DNA from 3 places in the Prosthecodimorpha staleyi genome. Region 1 is predicted to be linked to each of the others. Evidence: predicted binding sites of a transcription regulator. Region 1 holds the regulator's gene; each other region holds the start of a gene.
The links. Region 1 encodes PhoB, which activates phosphate uptake and scavenging genes when phosphate is short. Its sites were predicted from a motif close to TGTCATNNANCTGTCAT; they were not measured.

Region 2: ugpB (sn-glycerol-3-phosphate ABC transporter substrate-binding protein UgpB) is a predicted target of PhoB. The motif match lies at 6,267-6,283, and genes of this name have one in related genera.
Region 3: phnC (phosphonate ABC transporter ATP-binding protein) is a predicted target of PhoB. The motif match lies at 7,033-7,049, and genes of this name have one in related genera.

Annotation. Positions count from the first base shown of each region.
Region 1 is NZ_JAHHZF010000011.1:223,347-233,392, reverse strand. It holds gene KL771_RS21700 (PstS family phosphate ABC transporter substrate-binding protein) at 1-615, shown strand, start outside; gene pstC (phosphate ABC transporter permease subunit PstC) at 794-2,170, shown strand; gene pstA (phosphate ABC transporter permease PstA) at 2,163-4,013, shown strand; gene pstB (phosphate ABC transporter ATP-binding protein PstB) at 4,065-4,856, shown strand; gene phoU (phosphate signaling complex protein PhoU) at 4,879-5,592, shown strand; gene phoB (phosphate regulon transcriptional regulator PhoB) at 6,013-6,714, shown strand; gene KL771_RS21670 (GcrA family cell cycle regulator) at 7,015-7,551, opposite strand; gene KL771_RS21665 (aspartate aminotransferase family protein) at 8,118-9,317, shown strand; gene argF (ornithine carbamoyltransferase) at 9,314-10,046, shown strand, end outside.
Region 2 is NZ_JAHHZF010000001.1:39,431-49,476, forward strand. It holds gene KL771_RS00215 (lipoprotein-releasing ABC transporter permease subunit) at 1-892, shown strand, start outside; gene KL771_RS00220 (ABC transporter ATP-binding protein) at 898-1,650, shown strand; gene KL771_RS00225 (sn-glycerol-3-phosphate import ATP-binding protein UgpC) at 1,848-2,945, opposite strand; gene ugpE (sn-glycerol-3-phosphate ABC transporter permease UgpE) at 2,947-3,795, opposite strand; gene ugpA (sn-glycerol-3-phosphate ABC transporter permease UgpA) at 3,795-4,676, opposite strand; gene ugpB (sn-glycerol-3-phosphate ABC transporter substrate-binding protein UgpB) at 4,861-6,177, opposite strand; gene KL771_RS28335 (septal ring lytic transglycosylase RlpA family protein) at 6,591-8,198, shown strand; gene KL771_RS00250 (D-alanyl-D-alanine carboxypeptidase family protein) at 8,415-9,704, shown strand; gene tmk (dTMP kinase) at 9,722-10,046, shown strand, end outside.
Region 3 is NZ_JAHHZF010000004.1:324,115-334,160, reverse strand. It holds gene KL771_RS09945 (alpha-D-ribose 1-methylphosphonate 5-phosphate C-P-lyase PhnJ) at 1-593, opposite strand, end outside; gene KL771_RS09940 (carbon-phosphorus lyase complex subunit PhnI) at 590-1,723, opposite strand; gene phnH (phosphonate C-P lyase system protein PhnH) at 1,714-2,325, opposite strand; gene phnG (phosphonate C-P lyase system protein PhnG) at 2,333-2,794, opposite strand; gene phnE (phosphonate ABC transporter, permease protein PhnE) at 2,862-3,671, opposite strand; gene phnE (phosphonate ABC transporter, permease protein PhnE) at 4,073-4,960, opposite strand; gene phnD (phosphonate ABC transporter substrate-binding protein) at 5,143-6,057, opposite strand; gene phnC (phosphonate ABC transporter ATP-binding protein) at 6,120-6,920, opposite strand; gene KL771_RS09905 (DapH/DapD/GlmU-related protein) at 7,093-7,710, shown strand; gene KL771_RS09900 (M24 family metallopeptidase) at 7,822-9,066, shown strand; gene KL771_RS09895 (NAD(P)/FAD-dependent oxidoreductase) at 9,189-10,046, shown strand, end outside.

The DNA.
Region 1 (10,046 bases):
GGCAAGCTGATCGCCAATCCCTACAAGAGCTGGAACCAGATCGACGCCTCGCTCCCGAACGAGCCGATCGAAGTGCTCGGCCCGCCGCCCACCTCCGGCACCCGCGACGCGTTCCTGGAACTGGTCATGGAGCCGGGTGCGCTCAAGGTTCCGGCGCTGGCCGAGCTGCGCAAGGCCGACAGCAAGGCCTTCGACGTGGTCTGGAAGTCGCTGCGTGAAGACGGCGGCTATATCGACGCCGGCGAGAACGACAACCTGATCGTCCAGAAGCTCGAGTCCAATCCGAAGGCCTTCGGCATCTTCGGCTACTCGTTCCTCGAAGAGAACACCGCGAAGATTAAGGGCGCCACGGTGGCCGGCCAGCAGCCGACCTTCGAACTGATCGCCTCGGGCAAGTATCCGGTCTCCCGTCCGCTCTTCGTTTATCTGAAGAAGCAGCATGTCGGCGTGATCCCGGGCATGAAGGAGTTCGCGGCGGAGTACACCTCCGACAAGGCGATGGGCGAAGACGGCTATCTGGCCGACAAGGGTCTGATCCCGCTGCCGAAGGACCAGCGTGCGACGGTCGGCAAGGTCGCCGCCGAGATGAGCGTGATCGGCAAGGAAGGCCTCTGATCCGCACCATCCCGACCCGGCAGCCCCCCACGGACTGCCGGGTCGTTTCTTTCCCAGAGGTTCGGCCGAGACGGATGGAGATCATCCGTCTCGGTCGAACCGCTAGAACGTCCGCCCGATCCCATTTCCGCCGCCGGTGCGGGTCCGCTTCCGGACGAGACCGGCAACCGGGGGGTTCATGAGTACCGTCTATCTCGCCATTCTGGCCGCCGCCGTGCTGGTCGCCTTCCTGGCCGGGCGCGGCCGGGTTGCGGCCATGCAGGTGGCCGGCGGGCCGAAGTTCCACTCGCTGCCCGGCTATCATGGCTGGTGGGTCGCGATCGCGGTCGCCGCGCCGATGATCGGCCTCTTCGCGCTCTGGTCGCCGCTGGCGCCGATCGCGATCGAGCATTCCGTTCTGGCGTCCCTTCCGCCGTCCCTGCAGCCGGCCGATGACCTCGCGCGCGCCACTCTGTTGCGCGAGATCCACAACGTTGCCGCCGGTAGCTTTGCGGGCGAGCCGCGGCCCGAAATCGCCGCCGCCGCCGGCCATCTGACGACCTGGACGACCCTGGCCGATTGGGGCCGGCTGGTCGTCGGCCTCCTTCTCGGCGCGCTCGGCGCGCGCTATGCGCTGCAGCAGATTCAGCCGGGCTTCCGCTCGCGGACCGTGGTCGAGCGGGTCGTTCTGTGGATCATGATCGGCTGCTCGACGGTCGCCATCCTGACCACGGTCGGCATCGTCTCGTCGGTCCTGTTCGAATCCCTGCGCTTCTTCGCCCGCTACTCCTGGTTCGACTTCCTATTCGGCCTGCAATGGTCGCCGCAGACCGCGATCCGGGCCGACCAGGTCGGGCAGTCCGGTGCCTTCGGGGCGGTGCCGCTGTTTGCCGGCACGGCGCTGATCATGCTCATCGCCATGTGCGTGGCGGTCCCGATCGGGCTGTTCTCGGCCATCTACATGGCCGAATACGCCTCGCCGCGGGTGCGTGCGGTGGCCAAGCCGGTGCTCGAAGTGCTGGCCGGCGTGCCAACCGTGGTCTACGGCTTCTTCGCCGCGCTCACCATGGCGCCGCTGATCCGCGACGCCGGTCATGCCGTCGGCCTGCAGGTCGCCTCCGAATCCGCGCTCGCCGCCGGTCTGGTGATGGGCGTGATGATCATCCCCTTCGTGTCGTCGCTGTCCGACGACATCATCAACGCGGTGCCGCAGGCGCTGCGCGACGGCTCCTACGCGATGGGGGCGACCAAGTCGGAGACCATCCGCAAGGTCGTGCTGCCGGCGGCTCTGCCGGGCATCGTTTCGGCGGTCATGCTGGCGGTCAGCCGCGCCGTCGGCGAGACCATGATCGTGGTCATGGCCGCGGGCCTCTCCGCCAACCTGACCTTCAATCCGCTCGAAGCCGTGACCACCGTCACGGTGCAGATCAAGACGCTGCTGGTCGGCGACCAGGAATTCGACAGTGCCAAGACGCTGTCGGCCTTCGCGCTCGGCTTCGTCCTCTTCTTCTTCACGCTGGCGCTGAACGTCATCGCGCTCCGGGTCGTCCAGAAGTACAGGGAACAGTATGACTGACGTTCTCGCCAATTCGGCCGGCTCGCGCGTGATCGATGTCACGTCCGATGCCGCCCGCGCCCGGATCAAGGCGCGCTACCGTGCGGAAGGCCGCTTCCGCGCCTATGGGCTCGTCGCCGTCGGCTTCGCCGCCCTGTTCCTGGTCTTCCTGCTGGCCGACATCGTCATCAAGGCCTTGCCGGCTTTCACCAGCTACAACCTTGTGCTCGATGTGCCGGTGACCGCCGAGACGATCGATCCGAAGGGCACCCGCGATCCGGCCGAATTCGGCCAGGCGGGCGACTTCACCAAGGCGGTGCGCGATGCCCTGTCGCTGGTCGTCCCGAGCATGTCGGACCGGAATTCGCGCCGCATCCTCTACGGCGCGGTCTCCTCCGGCGGCTCAGACGAACTGCGCCGGCGCGTCATGGCCGATCCCACGCTGATCGGGAAGACCGTCTCCGTTCCGGTCCTGGTGACCGACGAAGCCGACCTCTACTACAAGGGGCTGGTGACATCGAAGACGACCCATTCGGGCGTCGGCATCGCCACGCCGTCCGCCACCACCGGTGCGGTGACCATCTTCTCCACGTCCAATGCCTTTGCGGAGGACGTGCAGGTTCTGAAGCAGACGTTGCGCCGGATGGGTGACGAGGCGTTGCGCGATGCCGGGCGCGCCAGCCTCGCTCTGAAATCCGTCGAAGCCGACCGGCGTCATGCGATCGAACAGGCTGCGGCCGCCAAGGCGAGCGGCGATGCCGGGCGCATCGCCACCACCGAGGGCCAGTTGGCCAAGATCGAGGCCGACGTGGCGACGCTCGGCCGACGCGTTGCCGAACTGACCGCCACCGGCAACGGCCTGATCAAGCGCTTCGAGCAGACCGGTGCCCTGGAGACGCTCGATACCGCGATGCCTTCGCTGCTGCTCCGCATCAACGGCGGCATCGTTCGGGCCAATAGTCTCGGCAACGACCGGATCGAAGGCGAAGTCCTGGTTCCGCTGGCCTCCACCGCCGATGCGGCGGCCGGCACCTGGTCGCGCGAGATTTTGGCCACGCCGGAATCGAACCGCAAGCTTCAGGACAAGCAGGTCGCGGTCCTCGAAGTGCTGCGCGACAAGGGGGTCGTTCAGAGCGCCTTCAACACCCGGTTCTTCTCCGGCGGCGACAGCCGCGAGCCCGAACTGGCAGGCATTCTCGGTGCCCTGGTCGGCTCGGCGCTGACCATGCTGGTGACCCTGGTCATCTGCCTGCCGCTCGGCGTCGGCGCGGCGGTCTATCTCGAGGAATTCGCGCCGAAGAACAAGATGACCGAGATCATCGAGGTCAACATCAACAACCTCGCCGCGGTCCCTTCGATCGTGTTCGGCCTGCTCGGTCTGGCTGTGTTCCTGAATGCCTTCGCCCTGCCGCGCTCCGCGCCGCTGGTCGGCGGCCTGGTGCTCGCCCTTCTGGTCCTGCCGACCATCATCATCGCCAGCCGTGCGGCTCTGAAGGCCGTGCCGCCGTCGATCCGCGAGGCCGCTCTCGGCATCGGCGCCTCCAAGCAGCAGGCCGTGTTCCACCACGTGCTTCCGCTGGCCATGCCGGGCATCATGACCGGTACGATCATCGGCATGGCGCATGCCCTGGGCGAGACCGCGCCGCTCTTGATGATCGGCATGATCGCCTTCATCGTCGACGTTCCGACCAGCGTGGTCGAGGCCGCCACGGTGCTGCCGGTTCAGGTCTTCCTCTGGGCCGACCTGCCCGAAATCGCCTTCCAGGCGAAGACTGCCGCCGCCATCCTGGTCCTGCTCGGCTTTCTGTTCGTGATGAACGGCCTGGCGATCGTGGTGCGCAAGAGGTTCGAACGCCGCTGGTGAGTGGCCGCCCGCAAACGGCACTGCCGACCGGAGACTGAAGTGATGGACATCATGGCCGACAACGTGACGAGTGCGACGATCGAGCGAAAGCCGAAGGTCGTGGCCCGCGACGTGAACGTCTACTACGGCGAGAAGCATGCGCTGAAGAGCGTCTCGATCGACATTCCCGAAAAGAGCGTGACGGCCTTCATCGGGCCGTCGGGCTGCGGCAAGTCGACCTTTCTGCGCTGCATCAATCGCATGAACGATACCATCTCGGCGGCCCGCATCGAGGGCAAGATCGAGATCGACGGCAAGGACATCTACGATCCGGCGCTCGACGTGGTCCAGTTGCGCGCCCGGGTCGGCATGGTGTTCCAGAAGCCGAATCCGTTCCCGAAGTCGATCTACGAGAATGTCGTCTACGGCCCGCGCATCCACGGCATCGCCCGTTCGAAGTCGGATCTCGACGAGATCGTGGTGTCGAGCCTGCAGAAGGCCGGGCTCTACGAGGAGGTCAAGGATCGTCTCGACGATTCCGGGACGAGCCTCTCCGGCGGCCAGCAGCAGCGCCTGTGCATCGCCCGGGCGATCGCGGTTGGTCCCGAAGTGATCCTGATGGACGAGCCCTGCTCGGCGCTCGATCCGATCGCCACCGCGCGCATCGAGGAACTGATCGACGAACTGCGCTCGAACTTCACGATCATCATCGTGACCCACTCGATGCAGCAGGCCGCCCGCGTCTCGCAGAAGACCGCCTTCTTCCATCTCGGCGTGCTCGTCGAGGAGGGGCCGACGGACCAGATCTTCACCAAGCCGCGCGACAAGCGCACCCAAGATTACATCACCGGCCGCTTCGGCTGACACCACCCGAGGATCTGCCCACATGGCCGAACATACCGTTCGCTCCTACGACCAGGAATTGAAGATGCTGGCCGGCAAGATCGCCGAGATGGGCGGCCTCGCCGAGGGGCTGGTCGCCGACAGCGTCACCGCCCTTGTCCGCATGGACACCGTTCTTGCCCAGAAAGTGATCCTGACCGATGCACGGCTCGACCGGCTGCAGCGCGAGGTCGAGGAGAAGGCGATCCTGATCATCGCCAAGCGCCAGCCGATGGCGATGGACCTGCGCGAGATCGTTGCGGCGCTGCGCATCTCGAACGACCTGGAACGGGTCGGCGACATGGCCAAGAATATCGGCAAGCGCGTCATCGCCATCAACACCAACTTCGGCGCCAAGAAGCTGGTCATCGGCGTCGAGCACTTGGCCGACATCGCCCTCGAGCAGTTGAAGGACGTGCTCGACGCCTTCACGGCGCGTGACGACGAGCGGGCCCTGCAGGTGCGCAAACGCGACGACGAGATCGACGCGCTCTACACCTCGCTGTTCCGCGAACTCCTCACCTATATGATGGAAGATCCGCGCAACATCACGATCTGCACGCATCTTCTGTTCTGCGCCAAGAATATCGAGCGGATCGGCGATCACGCGACCAATATCGCCGAAACCGTCCACTATGTGGTCACCGGCGAACAGCTGGTCGAGGATCGTCCGAAGGGCGACACCTCGCATCTGGTCAACGTCGAACCGGCCGATTGACGGCGCCGACGCGCCAGGATGACGGACGGCCTTCGGCGGCCCGTCATCCCGGTCGCCCGTCATCCCGGCGGCCCGATATCCCGGCGGCCCGATATCCCGGCGGCCGGCCGCGAGACCGAGGGGGCGGGCTCGCGGCCGGGCCGGCGGTCGGCCGCGGGGGGGCGGCCATGCCGGATCCCCGCGCTGAACGCCATAGGCGCGCCGGTCAGGCCGCGTGCGGACGGGCAGGCGCAGACGGGTCGGTAGGGTTGCCGCATTCCTTTGCAGAGACAGGCGACGTCCGATCGGTCTGGCAAACCGCGGCGCAGCTGGCCTCGATCGGCATCCGCGGATGTCGTCTTGACAATTCTTGACTGCGCAAGGCCGCAAAGGACCGACGCTGCTTGCTCGGGGCCGCCTTGCCTTGGGAGACCCTTTCGCATGGCCCGCGTTCTGATCGTCGAGGACGAAGAACCCCTGAGCATGCTGCTGCGCTACAATCTCGAAGCCGAAGGCTATTCGGTCGAGACCTGCGCGCGGGGTGACGAGGCCGATACCCGCCTGAAGGAGACGACGCCGGATCTGCTCCTGCTCGACTGGATGCTGCCGGGCCTGTCCGGGATCGAGCTGTGCCGGCGCCTGCGCAACCGTCCAGAGACCGAGCGGCTGCCGATCATCATGCTGACGGCGCGCGGCGAGGAATCCGAGCGGGTGCGCGGGCTGGCGACCGGGGCCGACGACTATGTCGTGAAACCCTTCTCGGTACCGGAACTGATGGCGCGCGTCCGCGCGATGCTGCGCCGCTCCAAGCCGGAACTGATCTCGACCCTGCTCAAGGCCGGCGACCTGGAACTCGACAAGGAGACCCACCGCGTTCGCCGCGGCGGACGCGAGATCCATCTCGGCCCGACCGAGTTCCGCCTGCTCGAATTCCTGATGTCCTCGCCGGGCCGCGTCTTCTCGCGCGAGCAACTGCTCGACGGCGTCTGGGGCCGGGACGTCTATGTCGACGAGCGTACCGTCGATGTCCATGTCGGCCGCCTGCGCAAGGCGATCAACCGCGGCCGCGAGAAGGACCCGATCCGCACCGTCCGCGGCGCCGGCTACGCCTTCGACGACCAATTCACCGCGGTGGCACAATAGGACATCGTCCGCAGAGGGCCCGCCATCGCGGCCGATGCCGCGAGAACGGCCGATCTGGCGGCAATCCGTTGCCCGTCAGGCCGCCCAGGATGCCGGCTGCCGGGCGTGCGGCCGCGTTCGATGCCGCCGGCATGCGCCGTGTCGCCGATGCGCCCGGTCCGATTCGGTTCCTCCGCGCCTGTCGAAAAAGCGGCCGCCTTCGCAGGAAGGCGGCCGCAAGGCGCGCAGTCTGGGAGGGAGTACGCAGCACAGGCGGTGTGCGGCCGGGTCCTTCTCGTCCCCGGCCGCCGATGGGTGAATTCAGGCGGCGCCGGCGATGCGGCGGTCGGTCCGGCGGCGGTCGGCAACCGGCTGATAGGCCATCCGGGCATGGTAGCCGCAATAGGGAATGCCGGCTTCGGAGCGACGGGCGCAGAAGTGGAAGCCGTCGCTGCCCGGATCGCCGACCGGCCATTTGCAGGTCTGCTCGGTGAGTTGCAAGATCGAGGCGTTGCTGATCAGGGGCGCGTCCGACAAGGAATAGACTTTCGGCTGGGCGGACGGCAGCGGCCGGGCCGCCGGCACGATATCGGCCTTCAGGGCGGTGGCGCCGATGGTGATCGGCGTCGGGGCGGTCGGCCGGTGCGGCCGGGGCGGCGGCGCCGCGACGGGCTTCTTCGGACGCTGGGCGGTCTGCGGGGCGGGTGCCTTGGCACGGCCCGACAGGCCGAGACGGTGAACCTTGCCGATCACCGCATTGCGGGTGACGCCGCCCAGTTCCGCCGCGATCTGGCTGGCGCTCAGACCGTCGGACCAGAGCTTCTTGAGAAGTTCGACCCGTTCGTCTGTCCAGGAAATCATCGTCGCTCCTCGTTCTTTCTGTTTTCGGACGTCAGAATCCGCTACCATCCGGGCGCGAGCCCGCCGATGGTCGACGTGACGCTTTGACTGGGAACAACTCGCAGACCGCTCGGTCGCCGCACGAGATGTCGTGTTTAATGACCGTTAACCTACACCACCCCTAGACTCTGCATCAACCGCTCTGGGGCAGTGAGTTGGGGATCGTTGGGGCGTTTTCCCCAGGTGAGTCCGATTTGCCACAGATTCTCTGTGGGAAATACGCGTTAGTACCGGGATTTCTCGTGTGAAATCAGAGTTGCCGGCGAATTGACGCTGCGGTGAGACTGCCGAACCTGTCAGATTCATGTCGACGGTGCCGCGCCGTTGACAGAACTGCTCGAAAAACCGCATAATTCCCGTATATCCGACGTGCCGCCGAAGAGGCGGCACGTTTCGTTTCGGGCCTTGCCCGGCACCGATGCGCCCTTGCTGCGCAACCGGTGGCGGGCGGGCGGGCGGAGCCGGATGCGACCGTGCCGCAGGACCGAGGGTCGCGGCGCCCCGAATGCTGAAAGGAACATACCATGAGCCAGTCCGCACTCTACGCCACCTTCGCTCGGGCGGACGTGGCGTTCGAGCGAGGCGAGGGCTCTTGGCTCTATACGGCCGACGGCGATGCCTATCTCGACATGATGGGCGGCGTTGCGGTCAACGCGCTCGGCCATGCCCATCCGCGTCTCGTCGCCGCGCTCAAGGCGCAGGCGGAAAAGCTCTGGCATGTCTCCAACGTGTTCCGGATTCCGGAGCAGGAGGCGGTCGCCGAAAAGCTTGCCGGCCTCACCTTCGCCGACCGCGTCTTCTTCTGCAATTCGGGCGCCGAGGCGCTCGAATGCGCCATCAAGACGGCGCGGCGCTATCATTTTGTCAACGGCCGGCCGGAACGGGTGCGGATCGTGACCTTCGAAGGGGCCTTCCACGGCCGTACGCTGGCCACCCTCGCGGCCGGCGGCCAGGAGAAATATCTGGAGGGCTTCGGCCCGAAGGCGGGCGGCTTCGACCAGGTCCCGTTCGGCGACCGGGAGGCGCTCGACGCCATCATCGGGCCGGAGACGGCCGCGATCCTGGTCGAGCCGATCCAGGGCGAGAGCGGCGTCCGCCCGGTCGAGCCGCAGATGCTGCGCCATCTGCGCGACCTGTGCGACCGGCATGGCCTGCTCCTGATATTCGACGAGGTTCAGACCGGCATGGGCCGGACCGGCAAGCTGTTCGCCCACGAATGGGCCGGCGTGACCCCCGATGTGATGGCGGTCGCCAAGGGCATCGGTGGCGGCTTCCCGCTCGGTGCCTGTCTGGCGACCGAGGCGGCGGCGGCCGGCATGACCGCCGGCACGCATGGCTCGACCTTCGGCGGCAACCTGCTCGCCATGGCGGCTGCCGGAACGGTGATCGACGTGGTTGCCGAACCCGAATTCCTCGAGGCGGTGCGTGCCAAGGGCCTGCGCCTGAAGCAGAAGCTCGCCGGTCTGGTCGATACCCATCCGGAGGTGTTCGAGACCGTGCGCGGCGAGGGGCTGATGATCGGCCTGAAATGCCGCAAGCCGGCCGGCGAGGTCGTTGCGGCCATGCGCGCGCGCAAGCTGCTCTGCGTCGGCGCCGGCGACAACGTGATCCGGTTCCTGCCGCCGCTCACGATCAGCGAGGCGGAGATCGACGAAGCCGTCCATCGGGCCGATGCGGCCGCGACGGACATCGAGGCGGCCAGCCGGAAGGGAGCCGCGGCGTGACGGCGAAGCACCCGAAGCGGGATTTTATCGACCTCACCGACATCGGCGCGGCCGATCTGCGCGTGATCATCGACGAGAGCAAGCGCCTCAAGGCGGAGCGCCGCGGCGCGCGGCGCGGCGAGGGGCCGCTCGCCGGCAAGGTGCTGGCGATGATCTTCGAGCGGCCGTCGACCCGTACCCGCGTCTCCTTCGACGTGGGCATGCGCGAACTCGGCGGCGAGACGCTGATGCTGACCGGTGAGGAGATGCAGCTCGGTCGCGGCGAGTCCATCGCCGATACCGCGCGCGTCCTGTCGCGCTATGTCGATGCGATCATGATCCGCATCCTCGACCACAACGCGCTGGTCGAACTGGCCAGCAACGCGACCGTGCCGGTGGTCAACGGCCTGACCAAGTTCTCGCATCCCTGCCAGATCATGGCCGATGTGCTGACCTTCGAGGAGCATCGCGGGCCGATCGCCGGGCGTACCGTCGCCTGGACGGGCGACACCAACAACGTGCTGACCTCCTGGATCCATGCCGCCGCGCGCTTCGATTTCAAGCTGCGCGTCGCGACGCCGCCGGAACTGGCACCGCGCATGGATATCGTCGGCTGGGCGCGCAAGAACGGCGCCAGCGTTCATCTGACCGCCGACCCCTATGAGGCGGTCGAGGGATCGGATTGCGTGATCACCGACACCTGGGTGTCGATGGGCGACGACGAGAGCGAGCGCCGCCACAATCTCCTGA
Region 2 (10,046 bases), on a different contig from region 1:
CCGCAAGGACGACATGGACAAGCTCGGCCTCGTCTCCGGCAACGTCCAGCAGGGTACGCTCGACACCTTCAAGGACGGCGGCGGCGTGGCGGTCGGCTCGCGGCTGGCTCGCAGCCTCGGGCTGCAGGTCGGTGACCAGATCACCATCGTCACCCCGCGCGGCAACGTCACGCCGCTCGGCGTCACCCCGCGCGTGAAGTCCTTCCCGATCATGGCGATCTTCCAGATCGGCATGACGCAGTACGACAACACCTACATCTTCATGCCGCTCGGCGACGCGCAGAACTATTTCAATCTGGAAGGCCGCGTCTCGGCGATCGACATCTATGTTTCCGAGCCCGACCGGGTCGGCGAGATCACGAAGTCGGTCGAGATCGCCGCGCAGCGCCCGGTGCTGGTGACCGACTGGCGCTACAAGGACATGACCTTCTTCTCGGCGCTCGAAGTCGAGCGCAACGCGATGTTCATGATCCTGACGCTGATCGTGCTGGTCGCGGCGCTGAACATCGTTTCGGGCCTGACCATGCTGGTCAAGGACAAGACGCGCGACATCGCCATCCTGAGGACGATGGGGGCGACCTCGGGCGCGATCATGCGCATCTTCTTCATCGCCGGATCGTCGATCGGCGCGACCGGAACGCTCGCCGGCTTCCTGCTCGGCATGGTGCTGTGCCGCTATATCGAGCCGATCCGCAGCGCCCTGTCCTGGCTGAGCGGCACGCAGCTCTATCCGCCCGAGGTCTATTTCCTGACCAAGATGCGGGCGGTCGTGCATTCCGGCGAGACGGTCTCGGTGATCGTGATGGCGCTGATCCTGTCGCTGCTCGCCACCATTCCGCCCTCCCGGCGGGCCGCCAAGCTCGATCCGGTCGAAGCTCTGAGGAACGAGTGATGGCCATGGATGCCCGCCCTGAAGGCGCCGATGCGACCGCCGACGTTCATCCAGCCGAGCCTCAGGGCAACAACGGCAGGGCGATCCCGTCGCTGCGGCTGCGCGGCGTCGAGCGGCGCTATCGCGAGGGCGACCACTATCTCGAGGTCCTGCGCAGCGCCAATCTGGCCATCCAGGCCGGTGAGGTGGTGGCGCTGATCGCGCCGTCGGGCGCCGGCAAGTCGACCCTGCTGCATGTCGCCGGGCTTCTGGAGAAGCCTGACGCCGGCGAGGTCTATATCGGCGGCGTCGCGGCCGGCTCGCTCGACGATGCGGGCCGCACACGCATGCGGCGGATGCAGATCGGCTTCGTCTACCAGTTCCATCACCTCCTCCCGGAATTCACCGCGGAGGAGAACATCATGATGCCGCAGATGATCCGCGGGCTCGACCGCAAGATCGCCGCCGAGCGGTCGCGCGAGTTGCTCGCCTATATGAAGCTGGCCGAGCGGGCGAGCCATCGGCCGTCCGAACTGTCCGGCGGCGAGCAGCAGCGCGTCGCCATCGCCCGCGCGGTCGCCAATGCGCCGAAGCTTCTGCTCGCCGACGAGCCGACCGGCAATCTCGACCCGAAGACCGCCCACTATGTCTTCGACGCCCTCCAGGCGCTGGTGCGCGCCTCCGGTCTCGCGGCTCTGATTGCAACCCACAATCTCGACATCGCCGATCGCATGGACCGCCGGATCACCCTCCAGGACGGCAAGATCGAGGAGATCTGACTGGGTACGGCCGCGATCCAGCCGAATCCGGCCGCGGGTTCTGGCCGTGTCGATGCGCCCGTGCATGCGGCTGCGCCGCAGCCGGCCGTCTGATCGACGATCCCTCCAACCCGGGCGCCGGCCGAGTTCCACAATCCGTCACCGTCCCCTTCGCCCATCCGGCGAGAACCGAACGGGCGTGAGAGGGGCAGGGGGCATCAGGCGTCGAGCGGAATGCGGCGGCCGGATTCGCGGTCGAACAGATGCAGGTCGTCGCGCCGGGCGACCACGCGGCGGACCGTGCCGGGAGCGGCCGCGATGGTACCCGGCTCGCGGATGACGACATCCGGTCCGTTGGCGCCGAGACGGCCGTGCAGGAAGGTCTCCGCGCCCACAGCCTCGACGGCCGTCACAGTGTAAGACAGGGCGATGCCGCCCTCGGGCGCAGCTTCGTCGCCGACGACATGCAGATGTTCCGGACGGATGCCGAGCCGTGCGCCGGAGACCGGTACCACGATGCCGAGGCCGCCGATGATGCCGGCGTCACCCGTCACCGGACGCAGCCCGTCGGGGCCGGCGGCGACTTCGATCAGGTTCATCGGCGGGGCGCCGATGAAGCCGGCGACGAACAGGGTTTCCGGCCGGCGGTAGAGATCGAGCGGGGCGCCGATCTGCTCGACGCGGCCCTTGTTCATGACCACCAGCATGTCGGCCAGCGTCATGGCCTCCAACTGGTCGTGGGTGACATAGACCGAGGTGGTGGCGAGCGAACGCTGCAGGCGGCGGATCTCGACGCGCATCTGCACGCGCAGCTTGGCGTCGAGGTTGGACAGGGGTTCGTCGAACAGGAACACCTGTGGCTTGCGGACGATCGCCCGGCCCATGGCGACGCGCTGGCGCTGGCCTCCGGAGAGCTGACGCGGCTTGCGGGCGAGCAGCTCGCCGAGTTCGAGCACGCGCGCGGCCTCGCGCACGCGGGTCTCGATCTCGGCCTTGGGCGTGCCGCGGTTGCGCAGGCCGTAGGCCATGTTGTCGTAGACCGACATGTGCGGATAGAGCGCGTAGTTCTGGAACACCATGGCGATGTCGCGCTCGGCCGGCTCGACCGCGTTGACGACGCGCCCACCGATCAAGACCGTGCCGGTGGTGATCGTCTCCAGCCCGGCGATCATGCGCAGCAGCGTTGACTTGCCGCAGCCGGACGGGCCGACCAGCACGCAGAAGGCGCCGTCCGGAACGGTGAATTCGACATCCGTCACGGCGGTGACGCCGCCCGCATAGGTCTTGCCCACGCCGGTCAGAACGACCTCGGCCATGCTATTTCTCCGTCTCCACGAGGCCCCTGACGAACAGCTTCTGCATCACGATCACGACCAGCACCGGCGGCAGCATGGCCAGCACGGCGGTCGCCATGGCCAGTTGCCACTCGGTCAAGGCATCCTGCGTGACGATCATCTTCTTGATGCCGATCACGATGGTCTGCATATCGTCGCGCGTGGTGATCAGGAGGGGCCAGAGATACTGGTTCCAGCCATAGATGAACTGGATCACGAACATCGCCGCGACCGAGGTGACCGAGAGCGGCACCAGCGTGTCGCGGAAGAACTTCATCGGACCGGCGCCGTCGATCTTGGAGGCCTCGACCAGTTCGTCCGGCACGGTCATGAAGAACTGGCGGAACAGGAGCGTCGCGGTGGCCGAAGCGATCAGCGGGATGGTCAGCCCCGCATAGGTATCGAGCATGTTGAGGTCGGCGACGATCTTGTAGGTCGGATAGATGCGGACCTCGACCGGCAGCATCAGGGTGACGAAGATCAGCCAGAAGATCGTCATCCGGAACGGAAACCTGAAATAGACCACCGCGAAGGCCGAGGTCAGCGAGATGACGATCTTGCCGATCGCGATCGTCATGGCCATCACGAAGCTGTTGAACAGCATGCCGCCGACCGGCTGGCGGGTGGTGCCGGAGGTGCCGACGAACAGGGTACGCCAGTAGTTTTCCAGGAACAGCGGGCCGGGCGTCAGCGGCATCTTTCCGTTGGCGATGGTTGCCGCGTCCCAGGTCGAGGCGACGAAGGCGAGATAGACCGGGAAGGCCAGGATGGCGATGCCGATCAGCAGCGTCAGGTGGGCGAGGGCGGTGCCGAAGGGACGGTGCTCGACCATCAGTATTGCACCTTGCGCTCGATGAAGCGGAACTGCACGGCGGTCAGCGCGATCACGATGACCATCAGGATCACCGACTGCGCCGCCGAGCCGCCGAGGTCGCCGCCGACGCGGCCGTCGGAATAGACCTTGTAGACCAGCGTCTCGGTCGCCTTGGCGGGACCGCCGGCGGTGGTCGCGTCGATGATGCCGAAGGTGTCGAAGAACACGTAGACCACGTTCACGACGAAGAGATAGAAGGTCGTCGGCGACAGGAGCGGGAAGACGATGGTCCAGAAGCGCCGGACGGGACGCGCACCGTCGATCGCCGCCGCCTCAATGACCGACTTCGGGATCGCCTGCAGCCCGGCCAGGAAGAACAGGAAATTGTAGGAGACCTGCTTCCAGGTCGCCGCCATCACGACCAGCGCCATGGCGTCGGTGGAATCGAGCAGTGGGTTCCAGGTGAAGCCGAGCCCGCGCAGGCCCTGCGAGACGAGCCCGAGCGAGGGCTGGAACATGAAGAACCAGAGCACGCCGGCGACCGCCGGGGCGACCGCATAGGGCCAGATCAGGAGCGTCCGATAGGCGGTGCCGCCCTTCAGCTGCCGGTCCGCCTGCACGGCCAGGAACAGCGCGATCGACAGCGACAGGGCGGTGACGAGCGCCGAGAAGAAGGCCGTCGTGCCGATGGTCCGGTAGTAGTCGGCCTTGGCGAACAGGTCGCGGTAGTTGGCGAACCCGACGAATTCGGACGAGAGGCCGAAGGCGTCCTCCTGCAGGAAGGATTGCCAGACCGCCTGGCTGGCGGGCCAGTAGAAGAAAACCAGCGTCACGGCCAGTTGCGGCGCGACCAGTGCGAAGGGCAGCAGGCGGCCCTGGAAGATGGCGCGTTTTTCCATCGCGGGAGCACTCGGATCGCGGGGGCGCGGATCGCGCGGACGGCGAGGCGGCGGCTTGTGCGGCCGCCGCCGATTGTGCGGGCGGGCAGGGAGGGCAGCCAGGGCCGGTGGGAGACCACGGGCCGAGGGGGCGGGGCACGTCGCGGTGGACGGCCCGCCCCGATCGCCCCGAGCCTCTCGCCGATCAGCGCGTGGCGGTCTGCTCGAACTTGCGCAGCATCTCGTTGCCGCGCGCCACGGCGGCGTCGAGCGCTTCCTTGGCGGACTTCTTGCCGGCCAGCGCCGCCTCGATCTCCTCCGACCACACGTCGCGCATCTGGACCATGCCGCCGAAGCGCAGGCCGCGCGAATTCTCGGTCGGCTCCTTGTTGGTCAGTTCCTTCAGCGCCGTCTCCAGCAGCGGGTTCTTGTCGTAGAAGCCCGAAGTCTTGACCTTCTCGTAGGCCGCCTTGGTGATCGGCAGGTAGCCGGACTCGGTGTGCAGCTTGGCCTGGCGGTCGGTGTCGGACAGGAAGGTGAAGAACTTCGCCACGCCCTTGTATTCGGCCGCCGGCTTGCCGCCCATCACCCAGAGCGAGGCGCCGCCGATGATCGAATTCTGCGGCGCACCCGGCACGTCGGGATAATAGGGCATCGGCGCGTTGGAATAGTCGAACTTGGCGTTGGCCTTGACGTTGCCGTAGAAGGCCGAGGAGGTCAGGAACAGCGGGCATTCACCGGAGGTGAAGCGGCCCTCGCCGGTGTTGGTGCGGCCGGAATAGTCGAAGGTCTTGTCCTTCTGCAGCGCGACCAGCGTCTCCAGATGCTTGACGTAGAGCGGCGCGTTGATCTGCAGGACGGTGTCGAAGCCGTCCATGCCGTTGGCCCGGGTGGCCAGCGGTACGTTGTGCCAGGCGCCGAGCTGCTCGATATTGGCCCAGGTCGTCCAGGCAGTGGAGACGCCGCAGGTGGCATAGCCGGCAGCCTTCAGCTTCTTGGCGGCCTCGAACACCTCCGGCCAGGTCTTCGGCGGCTGGTCCGGGTTCAGGCCGGCCTTGCGCAGGGCGTCGCGGTTGACCCACATCACCATGCTGGAGGAGTTGAACGGGAAGGACAGCATCTCGCCCTTCACGGTCGAATAGTAGCCGGTGATCGCGGGCAGGTAGGACTTCGGGTCGAAGCTCTCGCCGGCATCCTTCATCATCGTCTGGACCGGCATGATGGCGCCCTTGGCGGCCATCATGGTGGCGGTGCCGACCTCGAAGACCTGCATGATGTGCGGTGCGTTGCCGGCCCGGTAGGCGGCGATGCCGGCATTCAGCGTGTCGGCATAGGAGCCCTTGTAGCTCGGAACGACCTTGTAGTCCTTCTGGCTGGCGTTGAACTCTTCCGCGAGCTTGACGATCACGTCGTTGTTCGCGCCGGTCATGGCGTGCCACCACTGCAGCTCGACCTGCGCCTGGGCGGCGCTGGCGGCGAACGAGAAGGCAGCGGCGAGGATAAGCGGCTTCACCGTGGTCATGGCGGTCTCCCGGTCGTTTCCAGACGTCGTTGCGTCGATCCCGATGGCGGCGCGACGTCCGATGGAAGCTCACCGGCTAGCCGTCCCGCGTCACGGTTCTGTGACGGTTTTGTTTCCGACTGTCGTATCAGCTTCCCGGGCGAAAGCCAGCTTGGCAAGTCCCCGGCAACAGACAAGCCGGCTACGGATCGCCGAAAGGCGTTCCGGCAATCGAAATTGGCGCCGGATTGCATCGGATCCGGTCGAATTCGCTTCGGTTAAGGATCGGGTAACGGCTCAATGCAAATTTGAGCGGACAGGGCCGGGGCCGGAAAGAATTCCGGGCGTCGGTGTCCCTGGCGCAACACCTCACGGGCCCGACAGAACGGAGGGCCGGGGAGGGTGCCGCCTCGCGGGGCGGCAAGGTGGCCGCGATGTCCTTGTTCCTGCGTTCCTCGCGCACCCGCTTCCAGGCTTTCGGCCGCGGCGCGGCCTTCCTGATGACCTGCACGGCGCTTGCGGCCTGCTCGAGCGCGCCGAACGGCACCGACTCGCGCTACGGCGTCTCGGCGAGCCGGCGGGTCTATGCCGACGGCCAGCCGATCCCCAAGGGCGGCGGCCGCGAACAGGTCGGCAAGCCCTACAACATCGCTGGCCGGACCTATGTACCGCGCGAGGATCCGAACTACGACAATACCGGCGTCGCTTCCTGGTACGGCAGCGACTTCCACGGCCGTCTGACCGCCAATGGCGAGATCTACGACCGCACCGCCATTTCGGCTGCGCATCCGACCATGCCGCTGCCCTCCTATGCGCGCGTGACCAACCTGCGCAACGGACGCTCGATCGTCGTCCGGGTCAACGACCGCGGCCCCTATGCCGGCAATCGCGAGATTGACCTGTCGGAGCGGACCGCCGAACTGCTCGAGTTCAAGAGCAAGGGCCTCGCCGAGGTCCGCGTCCAATATGTCGGCCGCGCGCCGGTCGAAGGGTCCGACGATCGCCAACTGATGGCGACCCTGACCGAGGGCGGCGCGCCGTCGATCGCCGGCGACCGGGTGATGGTCGCCGAGGCCGGCGGACGGGCGCCGCAGGTGCCGCCGCGCATCCAACTGGCCGACGCCTCCGGAACGCCCGGCTATCCCGGCGCCGGCCGCGCGGCCGCGCCGCCCGATATCGGGCCGGCTCCCGTCCGTACTGCCAGCCGCAGGCCGGCGCCGTCCGAGGACGACGACGACGGCTGGCCCGCCCCGCCGCCGCCCCGCGGTGCCGCCGCCGGTCGTCCCGGCTCTGGCCCGAACTACGGCGCCGGACCGGGCCCCGCCTATGGCGCGGCCCCGATGCCCACCGGCGCCGGTCCGGCGTCTCCCGCCATGATGCGGCCGTCCTATGGCGCGGCCGACCCGGGTGCCGGCCGGGCCGGGGCGGGCGCCGGCCAGTCGCCACGTTACGTCTATCCCGCTGATGGCCAGCCGGCCGCACGCGGCGCCATACCGCCCGGCTGGCAGGTCGGTCCCGAACCCGTCGCCGCCGGCCGGCGCGCGCCGGCCATGCCGGGGGCCTTGCCGGATCCGGACGACGACGGCATCGATGCCGATGCCCTGTCGCTCGCGCCGACCCGGCGTCCGGTCATCGGGGCGCCGAAGCCGGCCGTCCAGCCCGCCCCGGTCCGTCCGTCGTCGCGCCTCTCCTATTCGGACAGTGCCGGCCCGGCCGCCGCGACGGCCGCCGTCTTCACCCGGATGGGCGAGGGGCGCTCGTTCTCGGCGCTCGGCGGCGGCAGGAGCCCGAACGACGGAACCTCCCGGATCCCGGCGGCCGCCGTCACGCTCGATCTCGGCGCCTATGCCGACGCGGCCAATGCCGAGCGCCTGATCGCCCGGATGCGTGTCCATGGCGATGTGCGCAGTCAGATCGTCGCCAAATCCGACGGTCGCCGCCTGACGGCGGTTACGCTCGTCGTCGAGGCCGGGCACGCGGCTGCCGCCGCCGCTGCGGCCCGCAGCGCAGGCGTCGAGGCGGTTCCGGTGCCCCGCCGCTGACGGGCCGGCGGTCCTCGGCGAGGCGGTAGGGCCGCAATTTCCGCCCCGCCGGATCGGCCCGCCCCCACTATTCGGTTGGCCGCGCCTGCGGCATGTCGGATAGTCGCGCGGAGGATCGTCCCGGATTCGGGAGCGCGTCCGGCCGGGTCCGTCGGGGCGCGGGCTTGGCTGGATACCGCGCCGACGGGCGGGACCCGGACGGTGGAGTGAGCGCAAATGGTGCGACATGTCGGGAAGGCTGGCTTCGGTCCGGCCCGGTACGAGCCGGAGCTCGACCGTCCGGAGGCCGGGTCGCCGTCGCATGCCCGTTCGGTGTCGCGTCGTGCGGTCGTTGGCTTGGCTGCGGCCGTGGTCGGCATGGCGGCGCTGTTCGCAGCTCCGGCATCGGTCCTCGCGCAGGCGCAGACCTTCGAAACGAAGGCCGAGCAGGCGATCCTGATCGATTTCGAATCGAACACCGTTCTCTTCGAGAAGAATGCCGACAAGCTGTTCGCCCCGGCGAGCCTCGCCAAGATGATGACGATCGCGGTCGTGTTCGACCAGATCAAGGCCGGCAAGCTGACACTGGAGCAGGACTTCACGATCTCCGAGCATGCCTGGCGGACCGGCGGCGCCCCGTCGCGCACGTCCTCGATGTTCGCGCCGATCAATTCCCGCGTGACCGTCAACGACCTGATCCAGGGCATCTGCGTGCAGTCGGCCAATGATGGGGCGATCGCCGTCGCGGAAGGCCTCGCCGGGACGGAACTGGCCTTCTCGGAGATGATGAACAAGAAGGCGCGCGACATCGGCATGACCAAGTCGGTGTTCCGCAATCCGACCGGCCTGCCCGATCCAGACCAGAAGATCACCGCGCGCGAATACGCCAAGCTGGCGACCTATATCATCGCCAACCATCCGGACCTCTACAAGGTCTATTCGCAGCGCGAATTCACCTACAACAAGATCCGACAGCAGAACCGCAATCCGCTTCTGAACGACGGCATCGGCGCCGACGGCTTCAAGACCGGTTACATCAAAGAATCCGGCTACAATATCGTCGGCTCGGCCGTGCAGGGCGGCCAGCGGCTGATCGCCGTGATGGGCGGCATGAAGAGCGAGAAGGAGCGCGCCGAGGAAGCCCGCAAGCTCCTGGAATGGGGCTTCCGCTCCTTCGAACAGATCACCCTCTACAAGGCCGGCGAGTCGCCCGGCGACGCCAAGGTGTTCGGCGGCGCCTCCGCATCGGTGCCGCTGGTCGGCGAGAAGGCCCTCACGCTCCTGGTGCCGCGCGGCAACCGCGACAAGCTCAGGGCGCATGTCATCTATCGCGGCCCGGTCAAGGCCCCGATCGAGAAGGGGGCCCAGATCGGCAAGCTCCAGGTCCTGCGCGGCGACAGCGTGATCCAGGAGAAGCCGCTTTATGCCGCCGAGGCGGTCGGGCTCGGTCCGATGCACAGCCGCGCGATGGATGCGGCCTACGAGTCGGTCGTGCGCTTCGTGCGCGAGACCGTGGGCCTCAAGTGATGGCGGCCGGCGTCGGCATGCCCGACGCCCCTCGCCGGCCGGCGCGGTTCATCACGCTGGAAGGCGGGGAGGGCGCGGGCAAGTCGACCCAGGCCCGCCGTCTCGCCGACCGCCTGCAGGGTCTCGGCATCGGCACCGTCTCGACGCGCGAACCGGGCGGCTCGCCCGGCGCCGAGGCCGTCCGCCATGTCCTTCTGTCCGGTGCCGCCGAACGGTTCGGGCCGGACGTCGAGGCGATCCTGTTCGCCGCCGCCCGCGCCGACCATGTCGACGAGACCATCCGCCCGGCGCTGGAACGTGGCGACTGGGTCATCTGCGACCGCTTCGCCGACTCGACACGCG
Region 3 (10,046 bases), on a different contig from region 1:
GAGCGGTGCATCTTCGGGTTGTCGAATTTCGGCGTTGGCGACGGGTCCATCAGGTAGCGGCCGGCGACCATCACCGGATACGCATAGGTGGTCGCGATATGGCCGTGGCGGGCGATGTCCTCGTAGAGCTTGACATGCATCAGGCCGTATTCGGCCAGCGCATGCATCCGGCGCGTCTCGGTCTCGCGCGGCTCCAGGAAGCGCAGCGGCTCGGGGATCGGCACCTGGTAGACCAGCACCTGGCCAGCCTGGAGCGGGGTCTCGGGGATGCGGTGGCGGGTCTGGATCACGGTCGCCTCGGCGGTGGCCGTGGTGGTCGCCACGCCGGCGGTCTTCTGGAAGAACTTGCGGATCGAGACCGCGTTGGTGGTGTCGTCCGAGCCCTGGTCGATCACTTTCAGCACGTCGTCGCGGCCGAGGATCGAGGCGGTGACCTGCACGCCGCCGGTGCCCCAGCCATAGGGCATCGGCATCTCGCGGCTGGCGAAGGGCACCTGGTAGCCCGGGATCGCGATCGCCTTCAGGATGGCGCGGCGGATCATCCGCTTGGTCTGCTCGTCGAGATAGGCGAAGTTGTACGCGGCTGCCGTCATTCCGCGGCCTCCCGATCGAGGGTGGCGGCCGTGGCGGCCTGTTGGGCCGCTTCTGCCTGCGCGGCGGCTTCTGCCGCCTGCTCGCGCCGCATCTGGCGGACGAGGCCGAGTTCGGCCTGGAAGTCGACATAGTGCGGCAGCTTCAGGTGCTCGACGAAGCCGGTCGCCTGGACGTTGTCGACATGGGACAGGACGAATTCCTGATCCTGCGCCGGCGCCCCGGTCTCCTCGCCGAGATCCTCGGCCCGGAGCGCCCGGTCGACCAGCGCCATCGACATGGCCTTGCGTTCGAGCTGGCCGAAGGTCAGCCCGTAGCCGCGCGTGAATTGCGGCGGCACGGTCGCCGAACCCTTGAACTGGTTGACCATCTCGCATTCGGTCACGCGCAGACGACCGAGCGGCACGGCGAAGCCGAGTTCCTCGGCGAAGAACTCGACCTCGACATCGCCGATGCGGATCTCGCCTGCGAAGGCGTGGGTGCGGCCGTAGCCGCGCTGGGTCGAATAGCCGAGCGCGAGCAGGAAGCCCTCGTCGCCGCGGGCGAGCGCCTGCAGGCGCAGATCGCGCCCGGCCGGGAAGGCGAGCGGTTCGCGGGTCAGGTCGGCGGGCTCCGCCGTCCGGTCCGGATTGGCTTCGATCAGGCCCTCACCGTCGAGGAGCGCGGTGACATGCGGGGCCGGCTCGAGCGCGCGGGCGGCCTCCGCCGGGGCTTCCGGCTCCCCGCCCGTGGCCAGATCGAAATCGATCAGCCGATGGGTGTAGTCGAAGGTCGGGCCGAGCACCTGGCCGCCGGGGAGATCCTTGTAGGTCGCCGAGACGCGGCGGACGACCCGCATGGCAGCGGTGTCAATCGGCTCAGAGCAGCCGAAGCGCGGCAGGGTGGTGCGATAGGCGCGGACCAGGAAGATCGCCTCGATCAGGTCGCCGCGCGCCTGCTTGATGGCGATGGCGGCGATCTCCGGATCGTAGAGCGAACCCTCGGCCATCACGCGGTCGACCGCTAGGGAAAGCTGTCCGGCGATCTGCTCGGGCGCGATCTCCGGCACGGTCGGGTCGCCGCGGCGTTCGTGGGCGAGCAGGCGATGGGCATTGTCGATCGCCCGCTCGCCACCCTTGACGGCTACATACATGCCGCATCCTCCGTGACGCGCGTGGACCGCGGCAGGCCGACGACGGTGTCGCCGGCGACCAGCAGCAGGTCGACCCCGCGCGGAAACATGCCGTGATTGGCGGAAAGTGCCGAAGCGAGGCCGGGAATCTCAGGTCGGATGCCGAGCCGGCGCCGACTCGCGATGCCTGGACCGACGAGCTCCAGCGGTCCCTCGGCAGACAGCGTCTCGACCTGGAGTATCAGCGTCGTGGAACGATCCGGGTAGTCAAGCGTGCCCTGCGCGAAGGCCGCGAAGCCCGTGAAGGCCGCCGGTTCGGTGATCACTCCGAAGGCCGCGCGGCCCGCATCGGCGACGATCGGCGCGCCCGTCTGGAACCGGAGGAAGTCGGCTAGACCTTCGACGGCGAGCGCGGCCGGATCGAGCCAGATCGGCGTTTCGAAGTCGGCCAGGGCCAGCAGCAGCGCGGCCGTGGCCGGCTGCAGCGGCGCAGGCGCCAGCAGGGCGGGCTCGACCATTTGGGCGAGGCCCGGTTCGGCAAAGGCCCGCATGGCAGCCCGGAAGGTGGCCTGGGCTTCATGCACCGGGTTCTCGAACCCGGCGGCGGACACGATGGCGGTCATGTCGATCTCAATCCTCGCCGCGGACCATGGTGAAGAAGTCGACCCGGGTTGCGGCGGCCCGGCGGGAGGCTGCCTCGTCCGCCGCCGCCAGCCTGGCCTCGACGGCGGTGACGAGTGCCGCCTCGATCGCGGGGCGGCGGGCCGGGTCCTGCCAGAGTGCGTCGGCGATCGCGGCCAGCCGGGCAGCGTCGGTATCGCGGCCGAGCCGATAGGCGTGACCGGTTCGCCCGCCATCGAGCCGGACGCTCGCCCGGGCTACGGTCGCCTCGCCCAGATTGAAGGCGGGTCCATCGCCGCCGATCCGGCCGCGCACCATGACGAGACCGGCCGCCGCCGGGCGCAGGTCACGCGCCTGCGCGATCGCGTCCGCATCCAATGCAACGGCCAGTTCGGCTGGGGTTGCGGCCGCGAAGGCCGCCATGGCGCGGCGGCGCGCAGTTGCATCGGAATCGATGTCGGAACCAGTCATCGCCCTCTCCGTTCGGCGCGACGGGTGTGCCGCCTTGCCATGACGATGCGATGACGCCCGGGATGTTTCAGACCGCCCGGCGCTCGCCGATGATGGCGAAGCGCAGGCGCTGCGACAGCATGTCGATCACCGCGACGGTGACAAGAACCATCAGCACCAGGAAGGAGACCTGCTGCCATTCCAGCGTCCGGATGGCCTCGGACAGATGCAGGCCGATGCCGCCGGCCCCGACGATGCCGATGATGGTTGCCGAGCGGGTGTTGGATTCGAAGTAGTAGAGCACCTGGCTCAGGATCACCGGCAGGATCTGCGGCAGGATGCCGAAGCGGACGGCGTGCAGGCGCGAGCCGCCGGCGGACAGCACGCCCTCGACAGGCTTGCGGTCCGCGGTCTCGATCGCTTCGGAAAAGAGCTTGCCGAAGGCGCCGAAATCCGACGACATGATCGCGAGCACCCCCGCGAAGGGGCCGAGGCCGACGACGTTGATCCAGATCAGCGCCCAGATCAGCGTGTCGACGCCGCGCAGCGTATCGAAGGTCCGCCGGGTGACGAAGCGCACGAGCCAGACCGGGACCGCATTGCGCGCGGCCAGGAAGCCGAACGGAAAGGCCAGCGTGGCGGCGATCAGGGTGCCGAGGAAGGCGATCGCCAGCGTCTCGCCGAGGGCATGCACATAGAGCGCCAGCTTGGAGGACGATCCCCAGTCGGGCGGCAGCATCAGCTTGGCGAAGACGCCGAGTTGCGACATCCCGGCCGCGATCCGCGCGATCGAGAAGCCCATCACGCCGAGGCCGACGATCACCAGCGAGACCAGCAGGCCGAAGACCAGGAGCGTCTGGGCCCGGCTCGATCCGGATGCCCGAAAGGCATCGACGATCACGAACAGGACATAGAGCAGGAACGGCACCGCCGCCGCGAAGGCGAGCGGGGCGATCACGCGCGTGACGATGGCGCCGAGGCCGGACGCCATGGCCCCTCCAGCCGCCGCAAGATCGCCGGCGAAGAGCGCGGAGATGGCCGCCACAAGGCCCTGCCCGGCCTCGCCCAGGCCACCGGCGACCGACTGGCCGGCCCCCAGGACGGCAAGGCCGAGCCCGACGGGCGTGATCCCGGCGACGAGGACCAGAGCCGACACGATACCGCCGATCGCCACCAAGGCGGCCAGTGCGGTCGCCAGGGAGAACCCCGCGGCGGGGAACTCGTCGGGGTAGCGCGCCATGATGGCGGCCCGATCGAAATGGCGATCGGAAAAGGGGCTTTGCGGCACGACCGGCGCCGTCATCGGCCACCCTCCGCGCCGAGAACGCGATGCCGCAGGGTTTCGGTCAGCATGTCGATCGCCACCACGGTGATGATGATCATGAGCAGGATGGCGCTCACGTCGGTGTAGTAGAACTTCCGGATCGCCTCGACCAAGTCCTGACCGATACCGCCGGCGCCGACATAGCCCATGATGGCCGCGCCGCGGACATTGACCTCGAAGCGCAACAGCATGTAGCTGGCATAGTTGGTCAGGATCTGCGGCAGGACCGCGAAGCGGACCGTCTCAACGAAACCGGCGCCCGTGGAGACGAGACCTTCGACCGGTTTCATGTCGATGTTTTCGACGACTTCGGAAAAGAGCTTGCCGAGCGCCCCCATCGTGTGGATGGCGATGGCCAACACGCCCGGCACCGGCCCTAGCCCGAAGGCGACCACGAAGATCAGCGCGAAAACGATCTCCGGGACTGTGCGGCAGAATTCGAGATAGCGCCGGGCGGCGAAGCGCAGGGCCGGCGAGCGGACCAGATTGCCGGCCGCCGCGAAGGACAGCAGGAAGGCGCCCAGCGCCCCGACCAGCGTACCCACATAGGCGATCAGCAGCGTTTCGCCCAGCTGCCGCAGCCAGCGCTTCCAGCCCCAATACCATTCGGCGACGCCGGTATCGGCGGTGTCGAGGCGCAGCACCGGCAGGATGTCGTGGATGTATTTCGTGAAGCTGCCGAAATTGGCGAACAGTTTCGCGGGCTGGACATCGGCGAGCCAGCCGGCCAGCAGGATCGCCGCCACCAGCAGGCCGAAGCCGGTCAGAGTCCGCCGACGCCGCGCCGCGGTGGCCTCCTGATAGCCGCGTTCCAGACGGTCGCGGACGGCGGGATCGAGGCGGGGAAGCGTGTCGGCGCGCATGGATCCGGTTCGTCGGTTCGGCCGAGGCCGGGAACGGCCTGACGGGAAGGGCGACCGGTAGATGGATCCACCGGCCGCAAGAGGTGGGCGGGCCCGTCAGGGCCCGCCGCCTGCAATTTCGATCGAGCAATAGCTAGATGAAAGGATCGCACCGCGCCGGGGCAGTGGCGCGGTTCGCAATCTCACGAAGCCTTCTTCTTGCGCAGTTCGTCGACGAACTTGTTGAGGTCGACGATCGGCTGATAGGCCTTGTTGTCGGTCGGTTCGAACGGCTCGTTCTTGCCGTCGGAGATGCGATCGAAGGCCGCCTTGTCCTTCTTGGCCGCGTTCATGAAGGCATCGCGGATCTTGGCCTTCAGGTCTTCCGGCAGATTGGTCGGATAGGCGATCGGCGAATTCACGATCATGTCCGACTTGAAGATCACGCGGAAATCCTCGGCCTTGACCATCCCCTTGGTCGCCATGCGGGTCAGATTGGAATCGTCGTCCGCATTCAACCAGTTGGCGGCGACATCGACCGTTCCCTGGCCGAGCGCGATCACGGCATTCTCATGGCTGCCGGTATAGACGACCTTGCTGAAGAAGGTTTCCGGATCGATCTTCATCTTGTCGAGCGCGAAGCGCGGGACGTTGTTGCCCGAGGTCGAGTTCGGATCGACCAGGCCGAGATTCTTGCCCTTCAGGTCTTCGATCTTGGTATAGGGGCTGTCCTTCTTCACGTAGAAGACGGAGTAGTAGCCCTTGACGCCGCCCTTGGAGACTTCGATCGCGAAGGCGTCGATCTTGGAGCCGATCATCAGCGCGCGGGCGAAGCTGGACGGGCCGTAGTAACCGATATGGATCTGGCCGGCCTTCTGGCCTTCGATCAGGGCCGCATAGTCCTGCGCGACGCGCAGGGTGACCTTGGTGCCGATCTCGCGCGACAGATAGTCCATGAAGGGCTGGAAGCGGTCGGTCACGCCGGAGGCGTTCTCGGACGGGACGATGGCGAAGACCAGCTCGGGATACTTGGCCTTCCAGTCCTGGGCGATGGCGGGGCCGGCCGCGAAGGCGAGCGTGGCGGCGAGGGTGCCGAGAACGGCGCGACGATTGATCATGGGTTCGGATCTCCTTTGGGGATCGGCAGAAACGGAAACGGAAGGACTGGGATCGGCCGGCGTCAGGCAAAGGCCTTTTCGCGCTCGGCCTTGGGCGCCACGGGGACCGTCTCGTCGACCACGTCGCCGGCCTCCAGCCCGTAGAGCCGGCGCGCCACGTCGTCGGTCAGGTCAAAGCCCCGGCCGTCGAACACCACCTTGCCGGCCGCCATGCCGACGAGCCGGTCGCAATAGGCGCGCGCCAGATCGAGGGAATGCAGGTTGCACAGGACGGTGATGCCGAATTCCTTGTTGATGCGCTGCAGCGCATCCATGACCAGCTTGGTGTTGCGCGGATCGAGCGAGGCGATCGGCTCGTCGGCGAGCAGGATCTTGGGTTCCTGAACCAGGGCGCGGGCGATCGCCACGCGCTGCTGCTGGCCGCCGGACAGGCTCTCCGCGCGTTGATGCGCGAAGCTGCCCATGTCGAAGCTGTCGAGGGCCGAAAGCGCGATGGCCCGGTCGTCCGCGCTCCACAGGCGCAGCACGGAAGTGCCGGTCGAGACCTTGTTGAGCCGGCCGAGCAGCACATTGGTCAGCACGTCGAGCCGGCCGACCAGATTGAACTGCTGGAAGATCATGGCGCAGTCGGCGCGCCAGGCCCGCAGCGCCGCGCCATTGAGCGCGGTCACGTCGCGATCGCCGAAGCGGATCCGCCCGGCGGTCGGGTCGTTGAGGCGGTTGATCAGCCGAAGCAGGGTCGACTTGCCGGCGCCGGACCGGCCGATCACGCCGACGAAGCTGCCGGCCGGGATCTCCAGCGACACGTCGTCGACGGCTGCCTTGGTGCCGAAACGTCGCGTCAGGCCTTCGATGACGAGCATGGCAGTCTCCCGGACCCGTTTGGTCGGGACCAACAGCTACCCGTGCTCGGCAACGCTTTAGTGACATGCGAGGCCGGAGCCGCCCGCCGTCCGCCTGCTGTCCACCCTGGGGCGTCATCGGAGCGTCATCGGACGGGCGCACCAGCGCGCGATCTTTCGACGGAGCCCCGCCATGACCAAGACCCTCGGCCACGCGCCGCTGATCCACCCGACAGCCTCGGTGCGCGATGCCGAACTCGGCCGTTACACCGAGATCGGCGCCCGCACCGCCTTCGCCGAAAGCGCGCTCGGCGACTATTCCTACGTGGTCAACGATTCCAACATCATCTACACGCGGATCGGCAAGTTCTGCTCGATCGCGGCCATGACCCGGATCAATCCGGGCAATCATCAGATGCACCGCGCCACCCAGGCGCATTTCACCTACCGCGCCTCGGCCTATTTCCCGGACGAGCCGGACGAGGACGCCTTCTTCGACTGGCGCCGGTCGCAGCCGGTCACGCTCGGCCACGATGTCTGGATCGGCCACGGCGCCATAATCCTGCCGGGCCGCAGCATCGGCACCGGCGCGGTGGTGGCGGCTGGGGCGGTGGTGACCAAGGATGTCACGCCCTACACGATCGTGGCCGGCGTCCCGGCGCGCGTCGTCAAGCGCCGCTTTCCCGAGGCGATCGCGGACAGGCTGCAAGCGCTCGCCTGGTGGGACTGGAGCCACGAACGCCTGCACGCGGCCCTGCCGCAGTTCCGCGCCCTGTCGGTCGAGGCCTTCCTGGAAGCCCATGGCGGCTGATCGGCGGCGAGACGCCGCAGGCCCGAATTAATGGCCGCATAGGCACTTCAAATCGCGGTCCGGACGGGTCTGCCGATAGCATCCGGCCCATCAACCGCGATGGACAGGCCAATGAACGCTCCGATCGAAACGACCTTGCAGGCGCCGAACGAACTTCGCCGCCTCCAGACCATGCATAATGGCGACAAGGTCGTGCCGACCTTCTCGGCCGGCGAGATGCAGCGGCGCCAGGACGGGCTGCGCGCGGTGCTGGCCGATCTGAAGCTCGATGCGGCGGTCCTGACCAGCTACCACAACATCAACTACTATTCCGACTTCCTGTACTGCTCCTTCGGCCGCCGCTACGCGCTCGTCGTCACCGACGCCAAGGCGGTCACGGTCACGGCCGGCATCGATGCCGGCCAGCCCTATCGCCGCAGCTTCGGCGACAACATCACCTATACGGACTGGCGCCGGGACAACTATTTCCACGCCCTGCAGCAGGAACTGCCTGCCGCGAAGCGGATCGGCCTCGAGTTCGACCACATCAATCTCGACTTCTACAAGGCCATGCAGGAGGCCTTCCCGGGCGCCGAATTCGTCGATCTCGGCAAGCCGACCATGTGGATGCGGACGTTGAAATCCGAGGAGGAGATCGCGCTGATCCGCCAGGGCGCGCGCATCGCCGATCTCGGCGGCGCCGCAGTTTGCAACGCGGTCCGGGCCGGGGTGCGCGAGCACGAGGTCGCGCTCGCCGGGACGCAGGCCATGGTGCGCGAGATCGCCCGCACCTTCCCGCACGCGGAACTGATGGATACCTGGGTCTGGTTCCAGTCCGGCATCAACACCGACGGTGCCCACAATCCGGTCACCTCGCGCGCCGTGCAGCCGGGCGACATCCTGTCGCTCAACTGTTTCCCGATGATCGCCGGCTACTACACGGCGCTGGAACGGACGCTGTTCTGCGAACATGCCTCCGACGAGCATCTGCGCATCTGGGAGATCAACTGCGCGGTCCATCGGCGCGGGCTCGAACTGATCCGGCCGGGCGCGCGCTGCTCCGACGTGGCCCGCGAGCTGAACGAGATCTATCGCCAGCACGGCCTGCTCGGCTTCCGCTCCTTCGGCTACGGCCATTCCTTCGGGGTGCTCAGCCACTATTACGGGCGTGAGGCCGGGGTGGAACTGCGCGAGGACATCGACACGGTGCTGGCGCCCGGCATGGTCGTCTCGATGGAACCGATGCTGTCGATCCCGGAAGGCCTGCCGGGCGCGGGCGGCTACCGCGAGCACGACATCCTGGTCATCCGCGAGACCGGCGCCGAGAACATCACCGGCTTCCCGTTCGGCCCGGCGCACAACATCCTGCGCGCCTGAGCGCGGCGTCGGCCGCCGAAGTGGAGGCGGGCGGCTGGCTCGACCGCCGGGCGGCCGGCACGGGCCTTGCGTGGGCGGCACCCGATCCTGGTGGCCGCCCCGGCCCGACGATGGACATCCGCATGACCGCGCCGACGCGACAGCCCCTGCCTGCCTCCCTTTATGCCGAAACCGCCCGCCCGGCGCCGCCGGAAACCCGGCTCGACGGCGATCGCCGGGCCTCCGTCGCGATCGTCGGCGGCGGCTTCACGGGACTGTCGACCGCGCTGCACCTGGCCGAACGCGGCATCGAGGCCCTGGTTCTGGAGGCCCACGAACCCGGCTGGGGCGCCTCGGGGCGCAATGGCGGGCAGGTCAATCCGGGGCTCAAATGGGAACCGGACGAGCTGGAGGCCGCCTTCGGCCCGGAGCGCGGCGGCGCCATGGCGGCGCTCGGCGGTGGCGCACCCGACCTGGTCTTCGACCTGATCGCCCGCCACGCGATCGCCTGCGAGGCGGTGCGCGGCGGCACCCTGCGGGCGGCCGTCAACGACCGCTCGGAACGCTCGGTCCGTGCCGCCGCCGAAGGCTGGGCGCGGCGGCGTGCTCCCGTCGAATGGCTGGACGCGCCGGCCGCGGCCGCCATCACCGGCACCCTGGCCTATCGGGGCGTCTCGCTCGACCGGCGCGGCGGCAGCGTCAACCCGCTCGGCTATGCCCGGGGCCTGGCCGAGGCCGCGATCCGGGCCGGCGCGACGGTGGCGAGCGGCGCACCGGTGACCCGCCTCGTCCCGGCCGGCTCTGGCTGGAGGCTCGAAACCCCCAGCGGCACCGTGACGGCCGATCATGTCGTTCTCGCCACCAACGGCTATACGGACGGGCTCTGGCCGCGCCTGAAGGCGACCGTCGCGCCGGTCTTCAGCGCCATCGCGGCGACCGCGCCGCTGCCGCCCGAGGTCGCCGCCGCCATCCTGCCGGCGCGGCCGGTGCTCTACGAGATC